One region of the Giesbergeria sinuosa genome, then DNA from elsewhere that is predicted to be linked to it. Evidence: predicted binding sites of a transcription regulator. Region 1 holds the regulator's gene; each other region holds the start of a gene.

Region 1 (4,212 bases):
AAGGCCGGGGCTTTGCCGTAGTGGCTTCTGAAGTGCGCACTTTGGCCCAACGCAGCGCCACAGCGGCCAAAGAAATCAAGGCACTGATTGATGACTCCGTTACCCAAGTCAATGCGGGCAGTCAGTTGGTGCGTGATGCAGGCACCACCATTGAACAAGTGGTAGACAGCGTGCGCCGCATGACCACCCTCGTCGCCGAAATCAGCCACGCCAGCCAAGAACAAAGCAGCGGCATTGCTGCCATTGGTACCTCTATCAACCAGATGGACCAAGGCACACAACAAAATGCGGCCTTGGTAGAACAAGCCACAGCGGCAGCCCACGCCCTGCAACAGCAAGCCACACAATTGGCCGATGTGGTGGCAGAGTTCAAGCTCGATCACCAGCACGCCACAACACCCGCAGCACGGGCTGCACGCCCTGCAGCCTTGCTACGCTAACAGCCCATACCGGCATCGACCATGACCATCCACACCATCTTGAAAATGGGCGACCCGCGCCTGTGGCGCACGGCCCAGCCTGTTACGGCCTTCAACACCCCAGTGCTGCACCAGTTGGTAACGGACTTGCACGACACCATGCAGGCGGCCAATGGTGCCGGGTTGGCAGCGCCACAAATTGGCGTCCATTTGCAGGTGGTGGTCTTTGGCTCGCACTTGCCCAATCCGCGTTACCCAGATCGCCCCTTGGTGCCCCCCACTGTGTTGATCAACCCCGTGATTACCCCGCTGGATGCCGCCCAAGCCGAGGACTGGGAGGGCTGCCTGTCGGTGCCAGGGCTGCGGGGCCGGGTGCCCCGCTGGAGCCGCATCCGTTACACCGGCATGGACGTGCTGGGCCAGCCCATAGAGCGCATCGCCGAAGGCTTTCACGCCAGAGTGGTGCAACATGAGTGTGACCACCTGATAGGCACCCTGTATCCGCAACGGATGTCTGATTTGCGCCAGCTCGGCTTTACCGAAGTGCTGTTTCCCGAACTGCAGGCCGACGCCAACGATTAACCCCCACCGCCTCGCTACAGCGTTTTGCGCAGCGTGGCCGTGGGGATTTTTAATCCTTCACGGTATTTAGCCACCGTGCGACGGGCACACTCAATGCCCTGCTCTTTGAGCATTTCAGCCAATTGGTTGTCCGACAAGGGCTTGGCGGGGTTCTCGGCAGCAATAAACTGCTTGATCAACGCGCGCACAGCCGTGCTGGAGGCATTGCCACCACTGTCAGTGCCCAAGCCCGAGCCAAAAAAGTATTTCAGCTCGTAAGTACCCTGGGGGGTAGCCATGTATTTGGCTGTGATCACCCGCGAGATTGTGGACTCGTGCAGGCCCAGCTCGTCGGCAATGTCGCGCAGCACCAGCGGACGCATGGCCAACTCGCCATGCACAAAGAAATTCTTTTGGCGCTCCACAATGGCTTGTGACACCCGCAAGATAGTGTCAAACCGCTGCTGAATGTTTTTGATAAACCAGCGGGCCTCTTGTAAACGCTGTTGCAAAGCCTGATGGCCTTCGTCTTGGCGACGGCCACGCAAGGCACCCGCATAAATGTCGTGGATGCGCAGGCGTGGCATCACTTCGGGGTTGAGTTGCACACTGAACTGGTGCCCCGCCTGACCATGCCCCATGCGGCGCACCAGCACGTCTGGGATGATGGCGTTGCGCTCTACCGAGATAAAGGGCCGCCCCGGACGCGGCTCCAGCCGGGCAATCAAGGCCATTGCTGCACGGGTTTGCTCCTCGGTGGCCCCACAGGTTTGGGCCAAGCGGCGCACATCGCGGCGGGCCAGCCCTTCCAGCGGCTGCTGGCAAATGCGCAGCGCCAATGCAATGGTCTCAGGCGGGATGGCAGGCGCAGGATGTGCGGCCAATGCTGCCAGTTGCAGTGTCAAGCATTCAGCCAAGTGGCGAGCCCCCACACCAGTTGGCTCCAGCGTTTGCAGCAAGTGCAAGGCCACCGTGAAATGGTGCAGCAGCTCCTCTATGTCATCGCTGTGCTCTTCACCCGCCAACCCTTGAGCCAAAGATTCCAGCGAATCCTCCAGATAACCGTCTTCGTTGAGTGATTCGATCAGAAAATACAGTGCGGCTTTATCCTCTGGAGACAAGCGCAAACCCACCGTTTGTCGGTGCAAGAATGCCGCCAGTGATTCATGACCATGTGCCAAATCTGTGGCACTGACATCCATTTCTTCGTCAGTGCCACGGCTGCAGGCCGGGGCATCGCCACCCCATTCACTATCGTCCGGGGCCATGTCCACACTGCCATCGCCCTCCCAGTCCAGCACTTCGGTGCTGCTGCTGTCACTGTTGCCCTGCTCTGCCTCTGTCAATGTGGCCTGACTGCTGTCTGCACTGCTGGTGCTGCTCACAGGGGCTGCCCAGTCGGCATATGGCTCCTCTGGCGGGGGCGTGTCGGCCTGCGCCAAACCAAACTCCTCGCGCGAGGCTTCGTCGGGGTTGCGCTCCAAAAAGGGGTTGTCCGCCAGCATCTGCTCGACTTCCTGGCCCAACTCCAACGTCGAGAGCCGCAACAGCCGAATAGACTGCTGCAACTGCGGCGTCAGGGTCAGGTGCTGCGATACACGCAGAGACAGGCCAGGTTTCATCGGCTCACATACGGAAATGTTCGCCCAGGTACACCCGACGCACCTCGGCGTTGTTGACAATCTCGGAAGGCGTCCCCTGTGCCAACACCCGACCATCACTGATGATGCAGGCGTGGTCACAAATGCCCAGCGTTTCGCGCACGTTGTGGTCGGTAATGAGCACGCCAATGCCGCGCGCTTTCAAAAAACCGATGATGCGCTGAATTTCAATCACGGCAATCGGGTCGATGCCTGCAAAAGGCTCATCCAACAGGATAAAACGCGGCTGCGTGGCCAAGGCACGGGCAATCTCGACCCGGCGCCGCTCGCCGCCAGACAATGCAAGCGCAGGAGAGTCTCGCAGATGGTCGACACGCAGCTCTTCCAACAAAGACTGCAAACGCTGCTCAACTTCGGCCTTGCTCAAAGACTGACCCGCGGCATTTTGTTGCAACTCCAGTACGGCACGCACGTTTTCTTGTACCGTGAGTTTGCGAAAGATAGACGCTTCCTGCGGTAGGTAAGACAACCCCAGACGTGAACGCTTATGGATAGGCATACGCACCACCGACTGCCCATCAATGCGAATATCACCCCCATCGCTGGGCAACAAACCAACGATCATATAAAACGAAGTGGTCTTGCCTGCACCATTGGGGCCCAGCAGACCGACTACCTCGCCTTTTTGCACAACCAGCGATACGTCCTTGACCACCTGGCGGCTGCCATAAGACTTGGCTAAATGCAGCACCTCCAATCGGCTATCCGTAGCTGCCTCGGTGGTGGCATGCGCGGGTGCGGCACTCATGGCTTGTCAGTACCCAGTGCAGAACTGGGGCGCAAAGGCAGAGCAGAAGCAGGTGCCACAGGAGAGGCCGGAGCTGTAGTCGCCTTTGGAGCCAGTATGGCACGCACACGTCCGCCCGACGTTGCTGACGCCCCCTCAGGGCTGCGCTGCTGACCATCCACACTGAACACATCCGTCAGGTTGTTGTAAACGATCACCGCCCCCGTGAGTTCATCTTGTAACTTGGCCCCTTGGTAACGGCGCAACTCGGCACGGCGCAATAGGCGCACGGTGTCGTTGTGGCCGTTGTATTCAATGCGTTCGCCTTCGCCCTCGACAAATTCTTCAGGGGCGCCGGGTGCGGTATCACGCTTTTGTCGGAAGAACGCCCGTTGGCCTGCTGCCGCCGTGACGGTACCAGACTGATAACCATCGGCATCTTGGCGCACTTCCAGACGCTCACCCCGCAGCACGATGGTACCTTTGGTCAGAACCACACGGCCCGTAAACACGCTGGTTTGCTGCAATTCGTCATGGCGCAGGGCATCGGCCTCAATGTTCATGGGCTGATGGCGGTCGGCCTTTTCAGCGTGCGCCAGCGTGAACGGGGCAGCAGCCAAACAGGCGAGCAGGGGGAGCGTGAAGAGGCGGTTCATCAAAAAAGGCACGAATCTTGCGGCGATTGTAGCGATGCCTGCCAGCCACAAAAAAGCCCGCCAAAGCGGGCCGTGGTTGCAGACGAAAGGGGGATGGCTCAACCCTTGACCGTTGTCAGGTGGTTGACCACCTGCAACATGGCTTGCAAGCCACCGGCCATCGTGCCATCGGTGTAGTAGCGGCCTGC
Region 2 (4,212 bases), on a different contig from region 1:
TGCGCACCACAGTTTTGGTCAGGGGATCAGGCAGGGCTGCCGGGTTGACTACCGAGGTGATCTGAAACCCCTCCATGCCGCCCCATTGCAGCCACAGGCCCGCTGCTACAAAGCCTGCCACCATCACCACAGCGGCAGCCACCGTAGCGCGCACCGTGCGCGCTTGGATGGTGCCTTCTGTACGGTGGGCCAGATAGGTGCCGCCTTGCAAAGTTATCATGGCACTACTCACCACGCCTGCCAGCAGCCCAAACGGGTTGAGCAATTCCCAAAACGAGCCGGTGTAGTAAGACACCAAGTTGTCGTCAAAATGGAATGGCACGCCTTGCAGCAGGTTGCCAAAGGCCACGCCAAAAATTACAGGTGGCACAAAGCCCCCAATGAACAAGCCCCAGTCCCAAATGCTGCGCCAAGTCGGGTGGTGGATCTTGCTGCGGTAGTCAAAACCTACGGGCCGAAAGAACAAGGCCCACAACACTGCCAGCATGGCCCAGTAAAACCCACTGAAAGCGGTGGCATAGACCAGCGGCCAGGCTGCAAAAATAGCGCCGCCCCCAGTGATAAACCAAACTTGGTTGCCGTCCCAGTGCGGCCCCACGGTGTTAATGACGATGCGGCGCTCAATGTCGCTGTGGGCTACAAAAGGCAGTAAGGTGCCCACGCCCATGTCGTGGCCGTCCATGATGGCAAAGCCCACCAGCAGCACACCCACCAGCAGCCACCAAATGATTTTGAGGGTTTCGTAATCGAACATAGCAGCAACTCCTGGGCTTAGGCGGGGTGGTGGTGTGCGTCGTGGTCGTAGCGGCCCGTGCCCAGACTGCCCGGCCCTTGGCGGGCAAACTTGACCATCAAGTACATCTCCACCACCAACAGCACGGTATAGAAGCCAATGAACCCGGCCAGCGAGCCATACAGGCTCTCCACACTCAGGGTGGAGACACTCAGGTGCGTGGGCAACACACCGTAAATCGTCCAAGGTTGGCGGCCATACTCGGCTACAAACCAGCCCACCTCACAGGCAATCCAGGGTGCAGGCAACATCCACAAGGCCCACTTCAGCAGCCAAGGGTGCTGCGTCATGCCGTTGGTTTTCAGGGTGCTCCAAAACGCCAAGCCAAACAGCACCAGCATGGCAAAACCGAGGCCCACCATCAAGCGAAAGGCCCAGAACATGGGGGCCACACGCGGCACCGTGCTGTCCACGGCGCTTTGAATCATTGCGGGCGTGGTTTGGCGCACATCGGTGACATATTTTTTGAGCAGCAGGCCAAAACCCAGATCGGCTTTGTGGCGCTCAAACACTGCCAGTGCAATCGCATCTTGGCGGTTTTTGCGCAGGGCTTCTAACGCCACCACGGCCTCGATGCCGCTCAAGATACGCTCGCGGTTCTTGGCTTTGATCTCTTGGATGCCCGCAATCTCTTTGTCCAGCGAGCGGGTGCCAATGATGCCCATGACCCAAGGGATATGGATGCTCCAGTCATTGGCTTGTTTTTCTTCGTTGGGCCAAGCTATGACGTTAAAACCAGCGGGGGCGGGTTCAGTCTTCCACATGGCTTCTATGGCCGCCATTTTGGTCTGTTGGGCCTCGCCCACCACATAGCCCGACTCATCGCCCAGCACGATCACGCTCAGCACCGAGGCCAAACCAAATGCCGAGGCCACCCGAAAACTGCGCTTGGCAAACTCGGTATTGCGGCCCTTGAGCAGGTACCAACTCGACACCGACAGCACAAACATGGCCCCCGTCACATACCCGGCAGACACGGTATGGACAAACTTGGCTTGGGCATCGGGGTTGAAGACAATGGCCCAGAAATCCACCATCTCCATGCGCATGGTGTGGTAGCTAAACTCGGCCCCCACGGGGTTTTGCATCCAGCCATTGGCAATCAAAATCCACAGTGCCGACAAATTGGTGCCCACGGCCATCAGCAACGTGACCAACAGGTGCTGCTGTTTAGAGAGCCGATCCCAGCCAAAAAAGAACAGACCGATCATGGTCGATTCGAGGAAGAAGGCCATCAACCCCTCAATCGCCAGTGGCGCACCAAAGATGTCGCCCACATAGTGCGAGTAGTAGGCCCAGTTGGTACCAAACTGAAACTCCAGCGTGATGCCAGTGGTCACGCCCAACGCAAAGTTGATGCCAAACAGTTTGCCCCAAAAGCGGGTCATGTCTTTCCAGACGATCTGGCCTGTCATCACGTAGACGCTTTCCATGATGACCAGCAGCCAGACCATGCCCAGAGTGAGCGGCACAAAAAGAAAGTGGTACATCGCCGTGGCCGCAAATTGCAGCCGCGACAAGTCCACCAGTTGTTCGGAAACCATCAGATTGACTCCTTGGAAGGGAAATGGCCTTGTGCTGGGGCGGCGTGCGGCGGCTGCAATATCTGGGCGGCCATGCCGCCGTCATCCACGGCCACCTTCTGCCCATCTATGAAGCACCACCACAACAGCGTGAGCACCATCAACTTGAGCACCACTGCCCACACCAGTTGGCGCAGCAGGCGACGGTCTTGCAAAGACAAAGGTGAAACAGACATGGATTGCATAAGGCAAAACCCATGCCATTCGGATCAGTAGAAAAAGTCTTTTAATTTCAATGGGTTAGATTTATGTGTGGCTGGAGAATCTGCGGTCTAGACTGCCATTGGCAGAGAAATGGCAGTCTTTTGGCAGTCAATGGGTAAACTGCTGGCACCATGCCTAAGCCACCTTCTTCTGTGCCAGCCGAGCTGGTTTCTCTGCTGGAGGGGTTGCCCGAGCCCCATATCCTTATGGACGAGCAGTACCTGATCTTGGCTGCCAATGCGGCCTACCGGCGCCAATTTGGGCCGCAGGATGAAGTGGTCAATCGCCCGTGTTATGCGGTGTCCCACCATTTCACATTGCCTTGCGATCAGGCTGGCGAGACCTGTCCGCGCGCTCAGGCGCTGTTGTCGGGGCAGGTTCAGCGTGTGCTGCATTTGCACCATACCCCGCAGGGCGAGGAATATGTGCAGATTGAATTGACGCCCGTGCGTGGTTCGGCCAGCGGGCCGGTGTTTTTCATCGAGAAAATGGCCCACCAGCCGCTGGCCCAACCTCGGCCCAGTGCCGAGGGGCTGGTGGGCCGTTCGCCAGCTTTTCGGCACATGCTGGGGTTGGTGGCCCGTGTGGCCCCATCGCAGGCCAGCGTGTTGCTATTGGGCGAATCGGGCACGGGCAAAGAATTGGTAGCCCATGCTCTGCACCGTGCCAGCCAACGTGCCCACCGCCCGCTGGTGCCCGTCGATTGCTCCAGCCTGCCCGAGGCACTGTTCGAGTCCGAACTGTTTGGCCATGAAAAAGGGGCGTTTACTGGCGCGACCCAAGCCCGCCCCGGTCTGGTAGAGAGTGCTCACGGCGGTACGCTGTTTTTGGACGAGGTGGGCGATATCCCGCTGGCGCAACAGGTCAAACTGCTGCGGCTGTTAGAAACCGGCACCTACCGCCGGGTGGGTAGCACAGAACTGCGCCATGCGGATATTCGGGTGGTGTCGGCCACCCACCGGCCATTGGCCCAGATGGTGACGGAGGGGCGCTTTCGTGAAGATTTGTATTACCGGCTAGGCATCTTTCCGATCCACCTGCCGCCGCTGCGCGAGCGCCGCGAAGACATCGCCCCGCTGGCCCAAGCCTTGCTGGAGCGGGTAGCACCGGGCCGCCAGCTTCAACTGGCCGCTGGGGCGTTGGTGCTGGTGCAAGCGCAGCCCTTTCCGGGCAATGTGCGCGAACTGCGTAACCTGCTCGAACGTGCTGCCTTGCTGTGTGATGGTCATACCATTGGACAAGAGCAAATGCGCGCCGCCTTGGCCTGCGGCTTGGCACCGGCGGCAGGGCAGGTAGCCCCTCATGGCATGGAGAAGATACCCCCAGACGACGCCACACTGGCCCATCTGCTGGCTGATTACCCAGGCCGCCGTGCCGATTTAGCCCGCAGCCTAGGGATGAGCGAACGCTCACTCTATCGCCGCTTGCAGCAGCTCAAGAGGCGAGCCACAGACGGCGGTAGACCTCCCTGTGGCTCGATAGAATCCTTACCATGCAGCCCCTTGTAACGTCACTCCAGTGCAGCCATAGGTCGTGTGTGGGTGTGGATGGTGGGCCATGATGCATCTGAGAGGGTGGCGTCAGCGGCTAGTGTGGTGGTTGCTGTGGGGCATGGTCTTTGCTGCGATAGCG
Region 3 (4,212 bases), on a different contig from region 1:
ACCGGTGCAGCAAAAGCGCACTGGGATGCAGCAATGGCTGGCTCTGCACAGGAGTGTGCGTGGTCGGGAGCATAGCTTGCTCCAACCGCTGCGCCCAATCAGCCAGCTCGGGCAGGTGATCCGTCTGTGCCCGCTCACGGGCAAAACGGACGATTGCTTGGGCATATTCCAAGTTGCAGGCCATCCATTCGGTATCGGTCACCCGGCCCGTTTTACGCCGCAACAACACATGCATATGGGCGGCAATCGCCATCACATCGGTATCGCTCATCAGTGGAACTCCTTTGCTAGCTACCCAGACGCTCGCGGTGCAAGGAAATGTCCAACCCAGTCCATTCATCCTGTGCATCCACGCGCAAATCCACCACCACCAAACGGGTCAGCCACAGCAACAGCGCAGTGGCCACCAAGCTGTAAGCCATCACCGCCAATACGCTGAGCATTTGTGTGAGCAAACTGCCCTCAACGCCCCCAATCGATTTGTCGGCCAACACCCCAGTCAGCAAGGCACCCACAATGCCGCCAATGCCGTGCACGCCAAACACGTCCAAAGAATCGTCTGTGCGCAGCAGGCGCTTGAGCCCGGTGGCACCCCAGTAGCAAGCCAACCCTGCTACACCGCCAATCAGCAATGCTGCTGCGGGAGTCACAAACCCCGCTGCGGGGGTAATGGCGACCAACCCTGCCACCAGCCCAGAACACAGGCCCAACAGCGAGCCGCGGCCGCGCACCACAGCCTCGCCCAACATCCAGGCCACAGCACCAGCGGCTGCTGCAATGTGGGTGACTGCCAGCGCCAAACCGGCACGCCCCCCCGCCGACAGCGCCGAGCCTGCATTAAAGCCAAACCAACCCACCCACAGCAGGCTGGCCCCCACCATCGTCAAGCCCAAGTTGTAGGGCTCGAAAGCTTCGCGGCCATAACCCTTGCGCGGCCCCAGAAACCACGCACACACCAGCCCGGCCACACCGGCGTTGATATGCACCACCGCACCCCCCGCAAAGTCCAGTGCCCCCATACGGGCCAACCAGCCTCCTGGCTCCCAAACCCAATGGGCAATTGGTGCATAGACCAACAACGTCCACAACGACATGAACAGCAACAGGGCAGAAAACCGCATGCGCTCTACCAAGGCGCCCACCACCAGTGTGGCGGTGATGATGGCAAAGGCGAGTTGGAACATCGCATATACCGACTCTGGAATATGGGGGGCCACATGACTGACGGCCACTTGGCCCGTCCCCATCTGGTAATCCAGACCAGCAAACCATAAGCGTGCATCACCCCCCAGCCAAGGGGAACCGGGTGTAAAGGCCCAAGAATAGCCCACCGCAAACCAGAGCAGGCTCACCAAACAAGCAATGCCCAGCACACTGGCCATTGTGTTCAGCACATTTTTGCGCCGCACCATGCCCGCATAGAACAAGGCAATCCCAGGCAAAGCCATCAACAACACCAGTGCCGTCGAAACCAGTACCCAAACCGTATCGGCATCGTGCAAAGTATCTTGCACCACCAACATCGGGCGGACTGGGGCAGAGGCCATTTGTGCGCTGGCAGGCTCCCAGGCCAGCAGCATCCCCAGCGCCCACAGCATGATCGACCCGGCCTTGTATCGTCTTGTTTGCATGACCATCGTTCTCCCTGTGTGGATGTAGTAGTACCGTGGGTACTGCACAAGCCATGCCAGGCCCAAGCAGGGGGGTATCCAAGAAAATGGGCGCTCTTGCGCCCCAGAACAGGGGCAGGGAAACCCCCAATGCACCGCAGCGGTGCGGGCGGCTACATTAACGGCACTCGACGGCGCATTGCAATGCGCCCAACGAGGGGCTGAGGAGACAAACCACAAAGCCACAACCATATTTTTCAAGCATCCGTTATGAGATGCACCCCCCTTCCGAGGCGCTGACTCCATGTCAGCGCCTTTTTTTTGTCCTGGTGGGACAATCTGGGCATGGAATGGTTTGTTGTTACGCTGGCCTCGTTACTGGCTGGGTTTGTAGATGCCATCGTGGGGGGTGGCGGCTTGGTGTTGCTGCCTGCCCTGTTTGCCACCTTTGCCACCACTGCACCAGCCACGCTGATGGGCACCAACAAGGCGGCGGCTGTCTGGGGGACGGCGATTGCCAGCTGGCAATACAGCCGACGGGTACAGGTGCGCTGGTCAGCCCTGCTGCCAGCCTCATTGGCCGGATTTGTCGGTGCCTTTGCTGGTGCTTGGGCGGTCACGGTGCTATCGCCCGATTTTCTGCGCAAGTTGCTGCCACTGATCTTGCTGGCTGTGCTGGCATACACCCTGATGAAGAAAGATTTGGGCCGCCACCATGCACCTCGGCTAGCAGCCCAGCGTGAATGCTGGGCTGCCAGTCTGATTGGTGCGGGCATAGGCTTCTACGATGGCTTTTTTGGGCCAGGCACTGGCAGCTTCTTTGTTTTTTTGTTTGTGCGTGTGCTGGGTTATGACTTTTTGAATGCCTCGGTCTCGGCCAAGGTGCTCAACGTGGCGACCAATGTGGCCGCGTTGATCCTGTTCTCAGTCAAAGGCCATGTCTGGTGGCATCTGGCCGTGCCACTGGCCGTGGCCAATGTGCTGGGCAGCCTGCTAGGCACTTGGATGGCTTTGCGCCACGGTGCAGGGTTTGTGCGCGGCATTTTCATGGCCGTGGTCAGCGCCCTCATCCTCAAGACAGGCTACGACGCCTTCATACGCTAAGGTGGGCTTGGCGGCTCAACGCTCGGGCAGGCTGATGTCCGCCACAGAACGAGGCTCACCCAGTGGTGCCATTGCTTGCCCTTTGCGCACAGCAGCAATATCTTGCTCACTGGGGTATTCGCCCAGCAGCCAGTAATCGAACACCCGGCGGGCAATGGGCGCTGCCTGGGCACCACCAAAGCCAGCATTCTCCACAATCACGGCCAAGGCAATCTGAGGGTTGTCGGCAGGCGCAAAAGCAATATAGAGGGCATGGTCACGCTGGCGCTCCTGCAAACGGGCCGCGTTGTATTTGTCTTTCTGACCAATCGTCACGGCCTGTGCTGTGCCCGTTTTGCCTGCCGACAAATAACGGGCTCCAGCAAAGACCTTGGTAGAGGTGCCACCCTGCGTAACGCCCACCATAGCCCGTCGGATCACATCGATATGGGCAGGCTTGTAGCCCAATGGCACCGAGGGCGGCTGCGGCAGTGGGCGACGCTCACGGGTTACTGCATCAATGGTGGCCATGCCCAGATGCGGTCGGTGCTGGGTGCCCCCATTGGCCAGTGTGGCTGTAGCGTGGGCCAGTTGCAGCATGGTGAAATTGTTATACCCCTGCCCAATACCTAAGGAGATGGTCTCACCGGCATACCATTTTTTATGCTCGGGGCGGCGGTAGGTTTTGCGCTTCCACTCTTGGCTGGGCAGCACCCCGCGCAACTCGCCATTCAAATCAATGCCAGTGAGCTGCCCAAAACCCAAGGGCTTCATGAAGTCGTGCATGGCATCGACCCCCATGTCATTGGCCAATTGGTAGTAGTAGACGTTACTGGACTGCACAATGCTGCGGTGCAGATCTACGGCCCCTAACCCGTGGTCGCCGTGGCTACGGAAGGTGTGCCCCCCAAAAGTCCAAGAACCACCGTCATGAACAATGGTGCCCGGTGTGCGCTTGCCCGTCTCTAGGGCCGCCAAGCCCATAAAGGGCTTGTAGGTAGACCCCGGTGGATAGGTGCCACGCAGGGCGCGGTTGAGCAAGGGCCGGTCAATCGATTCATTCAATGCCGTCCAGTTTTCTTGGTCAATCCCCTCTACAAACAGATTGGGGTCGAAGGTCGGCTTGCTTACCAAGGCCAGCACCTCACCATTGCGCGGATCTATCGCCACCAAGGCACCACGGCGTTCGCCAAACAACTCTTCGATCATCATCTGCAACTTGATGTCCAGTGTCAGCGCCACGGTGTGGCCCGGTGTGGCCGGAAAGCTGTTGAGTCGGCGCACTGCCCGCCCCCCAGCAGAAGTCTCCATTTGATCCACGCCCGTCACCCCATGCAGTTGGGGCTCAAAACTCTGTTCTATGCCCAACTTACCAATGTATTCGGTGCCCCGGTAATTAGACTGTTCCTCAGACTCTTCAATGCGTTCTTTTTCTTTTTGGTTGATACGGCCAATGTAGCCAATGGCGTGGCTGGCCACATCCCCCAACGGGTAGTTGCGAAACAACCGCGCCTTCACA
Region 4 (4,212 bases), on a different contig from region 1:
TTGGGGGTTGCGCAAATCCAGTGCATTGCGTTCGGGGGCACCGTTGTTGTATTCTTTTTCCAAGTCTGCCAATCGGGTTTGGGCTTTGCGCAATTCGGCCTCCAAAATGGCGCGGGCATCTGAGTCGCGGGCACGCTGCTCGCCATTGTCTACGCGGGGGGCACCAGCCGGTGATGCCACTGGGGCGGGTTTGCTGGAGGTGGGGGCGGCAGTGCTGCTGCGTGGGCTGGCGGGGTTGGACTGCAATACGGTGACATTGCCCCCATCTACCGGTTTGCAGCCGCGCTCACGGGCTTGGTTGGCATTGTTGGTGTACTCATTGCCACAACGGTAGATGCGGTCCTGTGCCCCAGCAACCACAGGGGCTCCCAGAAGGGCGAACAGCAGGCCCGAGAGCCAGATGAAGCGTGTTTTTTTCATGAATTTTCTCGCCTGGAACATGCAGGGGGTATGCGCCAGAGTATCTGCGAAACACTCTCCTGCTCCAACGAACAAACCGCCGCGACACCCCGACAGCAGGTGGGATGTAGGCCAGCCGTACAGGTTCCGTGGCAGTGCATGATAGGGTGCGACCATGAAAAAAGGCGGTGTATATCACCGCCTTGTGTCTTGCATGTGGGCCAATAAGGCCCAGCATCAGAGTTTACAGCGAGTAGTACATGTCGTACTCGACCGGATGCACGGCCATGCGGAAGCGGGTCACTTCGCTCATCTTCAGCTCAATGTAGGCATCGAGCATGGAGTCGGAGAACACGCCACCCTTGGTCAGGAAGGCGCGGTCTTGGTCGAGGTGCTCCAGTGCTTGATCCAAGCTGTGGCACACGGTAGGCACCAGCTTGTCTTCTTCGGGGGGCAAATGGTACAAGTCCTTGGTGGCAGCTTCGCCGGGATGGATCTTGTTTTCCACGCCGTCCAGACCCGCCATCAGCAGGGCGGCAAAACCCAAGTAGGGGTTCATCAGTGGATCGGGGAAGCGGGCCTCGACGCGGCGACCCTTGGGGTTGGACACGTAGGGGATACGGATAGAAGCCGAGCGGTTTTTGGCCGAGTAGGCCAGCTTGACGGGGGCTTCAAAGTGGGGCACCAGGCGCTTGTAGCTGTTGGTGCCGGGGTTGGTGATGGCGTTCAGGGCGCGGGCGTGCTTGATGATGCCACCGATGTAGTACAGGGCAAAATCGCTCAGGCCCGCATAGCCGTCACCGGCGAACAGGTTTTTGCCGTCTTTCCAGACCGATTGGTGAACGTGCATGCCAGAGCCGTTGTCGCCGTGGTAGGGCTTGGGCATGAAGGTGGCGGTCTTGCCGTAGGCATTCGCCACGTTGTGGATCACGTACTTTTGCAGCATGGTCCAGTCGGCGCGCTCTACCAGCGTGCTGAACTTGGTACCGATTTCGTTTTGACCTGCGCCTGCCACTTCGTGGTGGAACACTTCGACTGGAATGCCCAAGGATTCGAGAATCAAAGACATTTCAGCGCGCATGTCTTGCGTGCTGTCGACGGGGGGCACAGGGAAGTAGCCGCCCTTGACGGTGGGGCGGTGACCACGGTTGCCGCCGTCGAGCTTGGCGCCGGTGTTCCAAGGGGCTTCGTATTCTTCGATTTCGTAGAAGGTGTTGTGTGGCTCGGTGCCCCAACGGATGCCATCAAAAATGAAGAATTCTGGCTCTGGCCCAAAGAAGGCGGTGTCGCCCAAACCAGATGCCTTCAGGTAGGCTTCTGCACGCTTGGCGATGGAGCGGGGGTCACGGTCGTACGACTTGCCATCGCTGGGCTCGATCACGTCACAGGTCAGCACCAGGGTGGGCTCTTCAAAGAAGGGGTCTACCACGGCAGTGTTGGGGTCGGGGATCAGTTGCATGTCGGAGGCTTCAATGCCTTTCCAACCAGCAATGGAGGAGCCATCAAAAGCATGGCCCGACGAGAACTTGTCTTCATCAAAATGCGACACCGGCACCGTGGTGTGGTGTTGCTTGCCACGGGTATCGGTGAAACGGAAGTCAACAAACTTGACTTCGTTTTCTTTCACCATGTTCATCACGTCCGCAACGGTCTTGGCCATCAGGTTCTCCTGGAAAAACGCTCGTTGAAAAAATGGATATGTCCGGTCAAAGCAGATTACATGCCAGCCACAACCCACATTGTGCCTGTTCGTGCCAAGGCAACGAGGCCGTTGTGGGGGCATTACTCGGCTTTTGACGATACTCAGAGATTGCGCACCAATTCGGGGCTGCATTTGGCACCAAATTGGTGCAGTCGTGCACGCAAATCGACCCAAGCGGCAGGTACGGCGGTAGCTGGGCCTTTGACGCCCAATTCAATATGGCGCCCATGTACGGGGTGATCCACACTGGGGAGACTGAACACGCGCACTTCAGGATGGGCCTGTTCGATCTGTTCCATCATAGGTGTCAGAGTGGCTTCTATCGCACCATAGACGAGCACAGAATGCTCGGTTTGTGGTGCTTGGTGGAACAGGTGGTGGTATTGCTGTTCTAGCACCCATTCCACCATCGGCCATGCCATGACTGGAAAGCCGGGCACAAAATGCACTGCACCACCGCTGGGCACGCTGCAACTGAAACCCGGAATTTTGTTGTATGGATTGGGAATGATGCGGGCGCCCACCGGAAACACGCCCATTTGCAGGCGTTGTATGTTGTCGGGGCGTTCTGGCTCGAATGGCACTCCCTGCTCTTGGGCTGTGTCTTGTATGCGTTCGCGGATCAGGGCGGCTGCTTGTGGGTGCAACTCCAGTGCTACGCCCAAGGCGCGGGCAGCGCATTGGCGGGTGTGGTCGTCGGGGGTGGCGCCAATGCCGCCAGTGCTGAACACCACGTCGCCTGACGCAAAGGCCCGCGCCAAAGTAGCGGTGATGCGGTCGGGGTCGTCTCCTACATACTCGGCATAAGACAGGGACAGTCCACGCGCTGCCAGCAGTTCGATGACTTTGCCCAGATGCTTGTCAGCACGCTTGCCCGAGAGGATTTCATCGCCAACGATGATGAGACCAAATTTTTGCATGGGGGTTGCTCTTTCAGGAAACGGGGGGAGGCAGCTGTTGTGTGCTCTCGGGGGGGCAGGTCACCACGGGCGGCTGCACGTCTGGCACAGGGGATGGCTGCTCGGCCCGCAATTGTTGCAGTGCTGCCAGACAAAAGTGCACAAACCACAATGACGAAAAGGCAAACACCAGTGCGTAAATCCAGATAGCCAAAGGCACCAAGATAAAGAAGGCTGCCACAAACAGCACCCCCGAAGCCCAGACAATGGCTGGTGCTGCCCCGAGGTAGCCACAGACTACTCCCATCAGCAGCAATGTCATGCGGTGGCGCCGCAGCAGTTCTTCGCATTCGGCTTTGCTGGCGTGTTCTGCCAACGCATCAAAGGCCATGACCCGGTAGGTCAGCCAGCCCCAGATCAGGGGCGGCAAAATCAGCACCAGTGGCGGAATCAACCACAGGGGCATGGACAGCAACAGCACCACCAGTGCCACCAGGGTGGAGCCTAGAGACCAGACCACGCTGTGCAGAAATGAGCCCCCGTGTTGGCGCTCCAAGGTTGGGAAACGCCTTTGTCCTACCAAGGAGACCAGCATGGGCGTCATGAGAAAAGCGACCGCCAAAAGGGACACCAGCACGATCAACGGGGTAAGCAGCACCACCACCAGCACGGGGGCCAACACGCCTGTGGCGTTGTGGAGTCCTTGTTGTTGCAGCCAAGCCCATAGCGGAGCCAGCCAAGTGCTGGCCTCTAGTGCCGCAGACATGGCCGCTATGGCACTACCCCAATAAAAGTAGCCTCCGCCTAGCGCCAATATGACCATCAAAGCCAGTGGCAAGACAGACCACGCTATCACACGGGGCAGCATGCAGTATGCCAAGGCACGGAAAAAGGAGTCCATGAGGAGAGCCATGCTTTCAAGGATACCTGTTGCGGGTCAGGAGGTCATGGGCATAGGGTTTTGCGCTGGGGTGAATAGGCACTCAATCTGGAGTTTAATGATATGTTGTCATACAACATAAACAGATTATCATTGCTGGTATGGAAAGTTCTACAAAGGGGTTTCCCTCCGTCACGCAGCCTAGCCATTTGCCTTTGCGTGGCAAATCTGGGCACAGTGGGCGCAATTTGGCTACCCTGCTGTTTGAGGAATACTCAAGCAAAATTCGCAACGGTTTGCTCAACGAGGGAGACAAGTTACCGACCGAGTCG

The links. Region 1 encodes sigma-54, which starts transcription at its own class of promoters, with help from an activator protein. Its sites were predicted from a motif close to TGGCANGNAANCTGCTTT; they were not measured.
Region 2: cydP (cytochrome oxidase putative small subunit CydP) is a predicted target of sigma-54. The motif match lies at 2,562-2,579, and genes of this name have one in related genera.
Region 3: ACFO6X_RS14280 (ammonium transporter) is a predicted target of sigma-54. The motif match lies at 1,673-1,690, and genes of this name have one in related genera.
Region 4: glnA (type I glutamate--ammonia ligase) is a predicted target of sigma-54. The motif match lies at 2,108-2,125, and genes of this name have one in related genera.

Annotation. Positions count from the first base shown of each region.
Region 1 is NZ_JBHSHJ010000016.1:38,624-42,835, reverse strand. Features, by position in the region: gene ACFO6X_RS15135 (methyl-accepting chemotaxis protein) at 1-440, shown strand, start outside; gene def (peptide deformylase) at 462-1,001, shown strand; gene ACFO6X_RS15125 (RNA polymerase factor sigma-54) at 1,016-2,602, opposite strand; gene lptB (LPS export ABC transporter ATP-binding protein) at 2,607-3,389, opposite strand; gene lptA (lipopolysaccharide transport periplasmic protein LptA) at 3,386-4,024, opposite strand; gene ACFO6X_RS15110 (thiol:disulfide interchange protein DsbA/DsbL) at 4,123-4,212, opposite strand, start outside.
Region 2 is NZ_JBHSHJ010000005.1:103,234-107,445, reverse strand. Features, by position in the region: gene cydB (cytochrome d ubiquinol oxidase subunit II) at 1-754, opposite strand, end outside; gene ACFO6X_RS08405 (cytochrome ubiquinol oxidase subunit I) at 772-2,337, opposite strand; gene cydP (cytochrome oxidase putative small subunit CydP) at 2,337-2,552, opposite strand; gene ACFO6X_RS08395 (sigma-54 interaction domain-containing protein) at 2,712-4,088, shown strand; gene ACFO6X_RS08390 (DUF2946 domain-containing protein) at 4,138-4,212, shown strand, end outside.
Region 3 is NZ_JBHSHJ010000014.1:55,740-59,951, forward strand. Features, by position in the region: gene ACFO6X_RS14275 (hypothetical protein) at 1-271, opposite strand, end outside; gene ACFO6X_RS14280 (ammonium transporter) at 288-1,580, opposite strand; gene ACFO6X_RS14285 (sulfite exporter TauE/SafE family protein) at 1,956-2,714, shown strand; gene mrdA (penicillin-binding protein 2) at 2,730-4,212, opposite strand, start outside.
Region 4 is NZ_JBHSHJ010000004.1:20,606-24,817, forward strand. Features, by position in the region: gene ACFO6X_RS06645 (SH3 domain-containing protein) at 1-420, opposite strand, end outside; gene glnA (type I glutamate--ammonia ligase) at 644-2,059, opposite strand; gene ACFO6X_RS06655 (competence/damage-inducible protein A) at 2,203-3,021, opposite strand; gene ACFO6X_RS06660 (EI24 domain-containing protein) at 3,035-3,913, opposite strand; gene ACFO6X_RS06665 (FadR/GntR family transcriptional regulator) at 4,042-4,212, shown strand, end outside.